2 linked regions of the Pleomorphomonas sp. T1.2MG-36 genome follow. The protein of the gene in region 1 binds, or shares a complex with, the protein of each later gene. Links are inferred from orthologs where the notes say so. Each region holds a gene or a part of one and is shown on either strand. Other genes may lie near its edges.

The links. Proteins that work in one complex are often made in the same cells at the same time.
Region 2: the proteins of eno (region 1) and QQZ18_RS07230 are in contact, whole or in part, in a solved structure (PDB 2FYM), measured with the Escherichia coli proteins. The link is inferred for Pleomorphomonas sp. T1.2MG-36 from one-to-one orthologs.

What each region holds. Positions count from the first base shown.
Region 1 is NZ_CATNLY010000012.1:260,612-265,833, reverse strand. The notes cover bases 1,231-4,114. They hold eno (phosphopyruvate hydratase), read left to right. Parts: upstream 1,231-1,975; coding sequence 1,976-3,253; downstream 3,254-4,114. Other genes in these bases: QQZ18_RS08070 (methyl-accepting chemotaxis protein), read right to left, coding at 3,340-4,114; QQZ18_RS08080 (NAD(P)/FAD-dependent oxidoreductase), read right to left, coding at 1,231-1,500. In the rest of the region: QQZ18_RS08085 (GNAT family N-acetyltransferase), read left to right, coding at 1-222; more of QQZ18_RS08080, read right to left, coding at 229-1,230; more of QQZ18_RS08070, read right to left, coding at 4,115-5,222. UniProt on the Escherichia coli protein: Catalyzes the reversible conversion of 2-phosphoglycerate (2-PG) into phosphoenolpyruvate (PEP). It is essential for the degradation of carbohydrates via glycolysis.
Region 2 is NZ_CATNLY010000012.1:47,554-51,864, reverse strand. What follows is about bases 1-3,143. They hold QQZ18_RS07230 (Rne/Rng family ribonuclease), read right to left. Parts: upstream 2,841-3,143; coding sequence 201-2,840; downstream 1-200. In the rest of the region: QQZ18_RS07225 (N-acetylmuramoyl-L-alanine amidase), read left to right, coding at 3,674-4,311. UniProt on the Escherichia coli protein: Endoribonuclease that plays a central role in RNA processing and decay. Required for the maturation of 5S and 16S rRNAs and the majority of tRNAs. Also involved in the degradation of most mRNAs.

The sequences.
Region 1 (5,222 bases):
ATCATCGTTCGCCCCGACTTTCGAGGGCAGGGTGTCGGCCGGCTGATCGTCGAGGCGCTGCTCGACGAGGTGCTGAGGCGGGCGCCGCATGGCGCCACGATCGGGCTGATGGCTGCCGAGGGCAAGGAAGGCTTCTACGAGAAGTTCGGCTTCACCCGCCGCCCGACCGACCGGCTCGGCGCCGGCATGACCCGCTTCGTGCTGGCCGAAAAGCCCGTGTGAACTTCTCTACCGGCCGTTCTCGTCCTTCAGCGTCTCCTTCTGGGTGATGAGGCGTGCGGAGTGCTGGCCGGACATGAAGATCCACAGCCAGCTCCAGGCCACGGCGAAGCGGCTGCGGGTGCCGATCAGGAAATAGATGTGGGCGATGCCCCACACCCACCAGGCAATGGCGCCTTTCAGCTTGATCCGGCCGAAATCGACGACGGCGGCGCTGCGCCCGATGGTCGCCAGGTTGCCCTGGTGCCGGTAGGCGAACGGCCCCGGCTCCGGCTTGCCGGCGAGTCGGCTTCGGATGACCCGCGCCACGTGGGCGCCTTGCTGCTTGGCGGCCGGCGCCACGCCCGGCACCGGCTTTCCATCGGCCGTCGTCACCGACGCCGTATCGCCGATCACGAAGATATCGGCCGCGCCGGGAACGGTGAGATCGCGTTCGACGATGGCCCGTCCGGCCCGGTCGGCCGGTGCGCCGAGCCACTCGGCGGCGCGCGAGGCCTGAACGCCGGCCGCCCACAGCACCGTCCTCGCCGGCACGAACTCCTCGCCGACGCGGACGCCTTCGGCGGAAATGTCCGTCACCGGCACTCCGGTCCGCACCGTCACCCCGAGCTTCTCCAGCGCCTTGGCGCCGTACTGCGACAGATCGGGGGTGAATGCCGCCAGGATGCGCGGCCCCGCCTCGATCAACAGGATGCGGGCGCTGCGCGTGTCGATCGAGCGGAACTCGTCGACCAGCGTGCGATGGGCCAGTTCGGCGATGATGCCGGCAAGTTCGACGCCGGTCGGGCCGCCGCCGATGATGGCGAAGGTGAGCAAGGCCTGCCGCGTCTCGGGATCGGTTTCCAGTTCCGCCCGTTCGAAGGCCAGCAGCACGCGCCGCCGGATGGTGGTGGCATCCTCAAGCGTCTTGAGGCCCGGCGCGAAGGCCTCCCACTCGTCGTGGCCGAAATAGGCGTGGCGGGCGCCGGTGGCCAGCACCAGCGTGTCGTAGGGCACGATGGTGCCGTCCCTCAGCCGCACGGTCTTCTCCTGTCTGTCTACGCCGGTGACATGACCGAGAATCGTCTTCACGTCCGGCCGGTCGCGGAACAGACGCCGGACGGGCCAGGCGATTTCCGACGTGGCCAGCAGCGTGGTCGCCACCTGATAGAGCAGGGGCTGGAACAGGTGGTGATTGCGCCGGTCGATCAGCGTGATGTCGACCGGAGCGCCCTTGAGGTCGAGCACCAGTTGCAGACCGGCGAACCCGCTTCCAACGACGACGACGCGATGACTGGCCATGATGCTCTCCGACTTTTCGTGACGACGATCCCGGCGAAGGCCGTGAAGTGGCAAGCATGGTCGAGGACCTCGCGGGGTCAAGAAAGTTCGCCTTCAACCCATTGTAAGTTCGGCTGAAAACCGGCGATACACCGCCGAAGGAAGGGGAGAATGGCCCCCGCGGCGGGATGGCCGCGACCAAAGTTGTAACTCCGGTGCGGGCCATGGGTTCAATGGCGAGGCGGAAACGAGGGCAACTTCGAGCACCGCCCATCCCGGGCTGCGGCCATGCCCTCTTCCAATCCCCGTCCGAAAAGGGTCTTCTGGACGCGGCCGGACAAGTCGATTCGAACTGTCGTCAAACGGTTCACCTAAACCAATTACAATCTTGACATCCGTGCCAGTTCGCATCTTTGCAGCGTCACACTGACGGTCTATAGAACGCTCGGGTTCTCTGAGGAATTCGACCCCAATCCAACTGGGAGTGCATCGCACAATGACAGCCATCATCGATATCGTCGGTCGCCAGATTTTCGACAGCCGCGGCAACCCCACCGTCGAAGTCGACGTCGTTCTGGAAGACGGCTCCTTCGGCCGCGCCGCCGTTCCGTCGGGCGCCTCCACCGGTGCCCATGAGGCGGTCGAGCTGCGCGATGGCGGCTCCCGTTATCTCGGCAAGGGCGTGACCAAGGCCGTCGCCGCCGTCAACGACGAGATCTACAAGGCGATCGCCGGCATGGATGCCGAGGATCTCCTGGCCGTCGACAAGGCCATGATCGAGCTGGACGGCACCCCGAACAAGGCCCGCCTCGGCGCCAACGCCATCCTCGGCGTGTCGCTCGCCGTCGCCAAGGCCGCCGCCGAGGCCGCCGGCCTGCCGCTCTACCGCTACGTCGGTGGCCCGAACGCCCACATCCTGCCGGTGCCGATGATGAACATCGTCAACGGCGGCGTCCATGCCGACAACCCGATCGACTTCCAGGAGTTCATGATCCTGCCGGTCGGCGCCGACTCCATCGCCGATGCCGTTCGTATCGGCACCGAGGTGTTCCACACCCTGAAGTCGGGCCTCAAGAAGGCCGGCCACAACACCAACGTCGGTGACGAGGGCGGCTTCGCTCCGAACCTCGGCTCAGCCGTCGAAGCGCTCGACTTCATCGTTGCCTCGATCGAGAAGGCCGGCTTCAAGCCCGGCAAGGACGTCTACCTCGGCCTCGACTGCGCCTCGACCGAGTTCTTCAAGGACGGCAAGTACCACTACGAAGGCGAAGGCAAGGTCCGCTCGATCGACGAACAGGTCGAATACCTCGCCAAGCTGGCCGCCGACTACCCGATCATCACGATCGAAGACGGCATGTCGGAAGACGACTGGGCCGGCTGGAAGAAGCTGACCGACAAGATCGGCGGCAAGTGCCAGCTGGTCGGCGACGACCTGTTCGTCACCAACACCCAGCGCCTCGTCCAGGGCATCAAGGCCGGTACGGCCAACTCGATCCTGGTCAAGGTCAACCAGATCGGTTCGCTGTCCGAGACGCTCGACGCCGTCGAGACCGCCCACAAGGCCGGTTACACCGCCGTCATGAGCCACCGCTCGGGCGAGACGGAAGACTACACGATCGCCGACCTCGCGGTTGCCACCAACTGCGGTCAGATCAAGACCGGCTCGCTGGCCCGTTCGGACAGAATCGCCAAGTACAACCAGCTCATCCGCATCGAGGAAGAGCTGGGCAGCCAGGCCAAGTACGCCGGCCGCAGCGTCGTCAAGGGCGCCTGAGCCTCTCTGGCTTCCCACGAGAATTGAGGAAAGGCCCGGTTCGTCCGGGCCTTTTCTTTTCCATCGATCCGGGTGGCATGAGCCGATCAGGCAGCCGTCGCGGAGAGAGGATCCGCCCGCTCCATGGCCTCCTTGATGATCTTCGGAACGTCGTCTCGCAGCGACTGCGAGGAGTGCTCGATCGTTCTGGTCACTTCGGTGACGTCGGAGGACAGCGTGTAGGTGCTTTCAACGGCGGTGTTGATGGCGCCAATCCGGCTGCCGACGTCGGCGACGGCCGTTTGCGCCTCGCGCAGCTTTTCCGTGAAGTCGGCGACGGTCGCTCTCTGCCCGTCAACGCGCTCAAGCATGTTGACGGTCGTGTCGCCCAGCGTTTCGACGGTGGCGCCGGCATCGCTGAGCGCTTCCGCGACACGGCGCGTCGTGTTCTGGATTTCGGTGATTTTCGACGTAACCTCGAAGGTCGATTTTTCCGTTTGCGACGCCAGGGCTTTGACCTCGCCGGCGACCACCGCGAAGCCTCGCCCCAGTTCGCCCGCGCGCGCCGACTCGATCGTGGCGTTGAGGGCAAGAAGATTGGTCTGCTTGGCGATGGTCGCGATCGTCCCGGCAATCTGATCGATGTCGGCGGCGGCGCGCGACAGATCGTCGACAGCCGAGCGGGCCGCCACCATCGAGGATAGCGCCGAGCGACCGGCGTCCGCGCTCCTGCGCACGTCGTCGGATATAGCGTTGATGGCGACGATCACCTGATCCGACAGATTGGCGGCGGTCGCGTTGAGACGGTGCGAGCGTTCCGCGGCCTCGGCGATCTGCTGGGAGGCGATCCGGACGTCGCCAATGACGTTCGTCATGCCGGCCGTCCGGGTTTCGAGGGACTCTGCTCCCTCAATGATACGGTCGAGGCCGGAGCCGGTCGACAGCTCCACTTCCCGCGCCATTTTTCGAAGAATTTCCCGTTTCTGCGTTGCTTCGCCGAGCCGTTCCTCGTTGCGCAGGCGCTCGGCCTCGGAGAGTTCCAGGGCCTGCTCCTCCAGCTTGCGCTGAAGGTTGGACTTGCTTGCTTCCGCACGCGCCCGGTTGCGGCGGATCAGCCACCAGATGATCGCTGCCACCAGCATTCCGGCAATGTCCGCGGCAAGGCCACCCCAGAACTGGTTGCGTATGTTTCGAACTTCGGAGCTGGCGTCGAACTCGGCATTGGGCAGGCCGACCCACAGCAGCCAGGGGTGTTCGCTGTCGGCAGTGGTCACCGGAACGACGAAGGAGGCGATGAGCGCCGGGTCGGGAATGCCCTTTTTGACAAACTCCAGAGACGCGTTGGCCTGGCCTGCTTCCTTCGGAAGGGCAACGTAGCCGTAGTCGGGATTGACCAGCGCGAAATGGGGGCTTGGCAGCATTTCGCCGATGACGTTGGACAGGATCACCGTCGATACGACGCCGCTGGCCTTCTTGTCGACGCCATAGATCGGCACGGAGAAGACCAGTCCCGACCGTCCCTTGTCGTCGCTTGCCGATGTCATCTGCGAGTTATCGCAGGTGATGACCTCGGGGCCGGACTGCAATGGGATCGCCAAATCGGAAATGTTCGCCAGATCGGAGTGTTGCGTTTTGAAAGACTCTATCTGCTTGGCAATCAACGCGTATTCCTGATCTTCCTCCTCGGGTACTCCAGTGACGCTGCTGGCCGCCGCAGTCTCGCTGGCCGCCTGCTTGCCGCTGTCGGTAATCAACTCGTCGAGCATCAGGGCCGGAACCTGGGTCTTCCCGGTGGCGGGGTCGACGTGGCTCGGATCGAACGGCCCCGGGATCAGATAGACTTCGGAAACGGCAACGCTGCTGGCGAGGTTGTTGTAGATCTGTTGGATCGATGCCCGGGCGTCGTCGCTGATCGTCGCGCTGGTCGGCGTCATGCGGCGAACGCTGGGCAGAAAGCTGATGGTCCGGATGTTGCGATAGATCTCGCCGA
Region 2 (4,311 bases), 210 kb from region 1 along the record:
TGGGCTCGAAGCCAATTTTCCGCGCCGACTGGGGTCGGGACTCGTTCGCCTCATGGCGGTCGTCGGCGTGAGACACTTCCGGCAATTCCGAATGACATCGGATGCTTGTTGAAGCTCCCTTGAGGTGGCTGGTCCCCGAACGACAAGGCCGCCCCAGGGGACTGGGGCGGCCTCGATCGAACTTTGCTTGGGCTCGTTCCTCAGAAGAAGGAGCGGCGCTGCCACCAGCCAGTCTTCTTCGGCTGATTGGGGTCGGGTTCCGGTTCCGGCTCGGCTTCCGGTTCGGGTTGCCGCACCGGCTCGTTGGCCTCGACCGACTTCTCGACCAGTTCCGCGACGCTCTCAATCGGCGCATGGATGGGCGCGGCGATCTCAGCCGTTTCTTCCGGAGCCTCTTCGGTCTCGCTTGCCAGCGTCTCGACGGGTTCGTCGTTCAGCACGCTCGGGGCGGCGACCACTTCCACTTCCACATCGCTGGCGTCGACAACGGGCTCGGCTTCGATGTCGTTGATCGCCACCTCAGCGGGAGCCGACTCGCCGTCCTGGGTGGCAGCGGTTGCCTCTGCTCCAACGTCTTCCTCGAGCTGATGCCGGCGGCGACCGCCGCGACGGCCGCGACGACGCGATCTGCGGCGCTGCTCGCCCTCACTCTCGCCCTCGGCGCGTACTTCGCCCTCGTCTTCCTCGGAGGTGTCGTCGTCACCTTCGGTCGACGGCTGCTCGGCGCTCTCGCCGGTCGCGTCCTGGCCCTCGCCGTTGACGGCATCACTGCCGTCGGTCCGCCGACGCCGACGCCGACGCCGCTTGCGGCGGGCATCTCCGTCGCCACGCTCTTCGCGCGACGACTGAGCCTTCTCAGTCTCCGCTTCCTCGTCGTCCTCTTCCTCGATCTCCTCGTCGATCTCCTCGTCGTAGGGCTGGACGCTTTCCGGCGTCAGCGTCGGCGCGGGCGGCGGCGGGGCCGGGTTGAGGATGATCTCGCCACGCTCGACGGCGAAGTGCTGCGATCCGAGGTGTTCGTCGGCAGCGATGATGATCGTGAGGCCGAAGCGAGCCTCGAGATCGGACAGATGCTTGCGCTTCTGGTTGAGGATGTAGAGCGCTACCGCCGACCGGGTACGAACGGTCAGGTGATGCGTCACCCCCTTGATCAGCAGGTCTTCCAGCGAACGCAGAACGTGTAGCGCCACACTTTCGGTGGAGCGGACGATGCCGGCGCCGAGGCAGTGCGGGCAGAGCTCGGTGGAGCCTTCCAGAACGCCGGTGCGGATGCGCTGGCGGCTCATTTCCATGAGGCCGAAGTGCGAGATGCGGCCCACCTGGATGCGGGCGCGATCGTTCTTCAGGCAGTCCTTGAGCTTGCGCTCCACCGCCTTGTTGTTCTTGGCCTCTTCCATGTCGATGAAGTCGATCACGATGAGGCCGGCAAGGTCACGCAGACGGAGCTGGCGGGCCACCTCCTCGGCGGCTTCGAGGTTGGTGGCGAGCGCCGTATCCTCGATGTTGTGCTCGCGCGTCGATCGGCCGGAGTTGACGTCGATGGCGACGAGCGCTTCCGTCTGGTTGATGACGAGATAGCCGCCCGACTTCAGCGTCACCTGCGGCGAGAACATCGCATCGAGCTGCGGTTCTACGCCGAAGCGGCCGAACACCGGGATCGGGTCGCGGTAGGGCTGGACGTTCTTGGCATGGCTCGGCATGAGCATGCGCATGAAGTCCTTGGCCTCGCGATAGGAGTCTTCGCCGGCAACCAGGACTTCGTCTATGTCCTTGTTGTAGAGGTCGCGGATCGAGCGCTTGACCAGCGAGCCTTCCTCGTAGACGAGGCTCGGCGCCGACGAGCGAAGCGTCAGCTCTCGAACGTTCTCCCACAGACGCAGGAGATACTCGAAGTCGCGCTTGATCTCGGTCTTGGTACGGGCGGCGCCGGCCGTGCGCAGAATGACGCCCATGCCTTCCGGCACGTCCAGCTCGTGGGCGATTTCCTTGAGGCGCTTGCGATCCTGCACGTTGGTGATCTTGCGCGAGATGCCGCCGCCACGTCCCGAATTGGGCATCAGCACCGAATAACGGCCGGCCAGCGAAAGATAGGTGGTCAGCGCGGCGCCCTTGGTGCCACGCTCTTCCTTGACGACCTGAACCAGCAGCACCTGCCGCCGCTTGATCACTTCCTGGATGCGGTACTGGCGCGCCCGGCGAACGCGGCGCTCCGGCACCTCTTCCAGCGCGTCTTCGGCGCCGACGCTCTCGACGTGCTCTTCCTCGTCGTCGCTGCCACCATGGTCTTCGCCATCGTCATTGATGGTCTCGACCGACTGGTCGTCGTGAATGTCGATGATGCCGCCGGTATCGGGCACCGGCACTTCGTCGTCGATCACTTCGATGACGGGCGTCGCCTCGTGGGCGCTCATTTCACCGGCCGGCTGCGGCTCGCCGTCCTCGGCGAACGCTTCGCTCACCGTCTCGGCGGGGCGCGAAGCCGCTTTCGCGGCCTGTGCGCGGGCCTGCCGGTCGCGGTGCATCCGGGCGCGCCGCTCGGCCTCCTCGCGCTCTTCGGCCTCTTCGGCTTCGATCAGCGCCTGACGGTCGGCCTGCGGGATCTGGTAGTAGTCGGGGTGGATTTCGGAGAAGGCCAGAAAGCCGTGGCGATTGCCGCCGTACTCGACGAAGGCCGCCTGCAAGGACGGTTCGACGCGCGTCACCTTGGCAAGATAGATATTGCCTCTGAGCTGCTTTCTAGTCGCCGACTCGAAATCGAATTCCTCAACGCGGTGTCCACGCACCACAACCACCCGGGTCTCCTCCGGGTGGGTGGCATCGATCAGCATCTTGTTGGCCATAAAGACTGACTCCCGGCCGTGTGCGCCCTCTGCACCGCCGCGACACCGCTGGGAGACTCCGAAGAGCCCTCCCTGGAATCGTCGCGCGCTGGAAGGGGCCGCACCGGCCGTCGATAAGGGGGATGGGAATGGGGAAGGGTGCCGGACCGACCGAAACCGCAAATCGAGAAGAGGCCGATGCTTTGCGCCATCCTGCCTCTTCGACGATCTGCTTTGGCCTCACGACTTTCACGTCCGGCACGTTCTTTCTTTTCAACACCGTCGTTCCTGAAAAGCCCGCTCGGCGAAAGCCAATACGGGGGAACGGCGACGAATGCCTTGTTGGGCGGCCTCAATGGCCGCGCACCGAAGCGCCGATCTTTTCGGTGGATCTACGGGCGTCCTCATATGCTTCCCGCTGCACGGCACGTGGCCGGGCGAAAAACAACAAGCGAAGGTCCGGGTTCCACGCATCGGCCGGAAAACCACACCGGCGGCTGCACAGACCTCTCGGCCCTCCGACTGCCGGTCATGATCCTCCCGCTTTTCAAGCAGGAGGCGAACCGGCTGGACGCTCTCAAGTACCGAGAGCAAGGATTCGGGCTCCGATCTCTTATTACTTGCGTGAAGTCCCATATGCAAGGCGATCAAATAGGCCGCCAATCAATTCCTCGCAATGTGAAGTGTTTGCCGATCCGAGCGCCCGGACTTACAAAATGGTTAACCAAATTGGTCTAGGTACTGGAGGATCACTGCCTCCGATCCACGGAAGAAGCGTCCGTGCGGAGAGGGGAGTTGCCATCTCGTCCGTCTGTGGCAGTTTGGGCCGCCCATGGGATCGTGGGAGCGATCATTTGACGACCGTTGCAAACCGCTTCGCAGTCTTTCTCCGCACCGTCATGCTGGCGGCAATGGCGCTTGCCTGCCTGACGGCGGGTGCGTTTGCCAGCGATCCGCCGGTGGCGACGGACGGCCGCGTCGTCGGCGACGAGAGCCGCACCCGTTTCGTGCTCGATCTTTCGGGGGAAGTCGATCTCAGCGCCTTCACCCTGGACGAGCCCTATCGTGTCGTCATCGACCTGCCCGAGATCGACTTCCGTCTGCCGTCCGGCACCGGCAGCACGGGGCGAGGTCTCGTAAGCGACTGGCGCTACGGACAGTTCGCGGCCGGTCGGTCGCGCATCGTGCTGGATGTCACCGGTCCGGTGAAGATCGACAAGGCCTTCGTGCTGCCGGCCGTGGAAAATCAGCCGGCCCGCATGGTTCTCGACCTGCTCAAGACGACCTCCGCCGCCTTCGAGGAGGAGCAGAGGAAGAGCCAGCTTGCTCGCGACGAGGCCAACCAGCCGGTCCAGAAGGCCGATCAGTTGCCGCCTCCCGATCGCAGCAAGCGTGAGAAGCCGCTGATCGTCATCGATGCGGGCCACGGCGGCGTCGATGCCGGCACCGTTTCCGCCTCGGGCGTGCTTGAGAAGGATATCGTCCTGGCCTT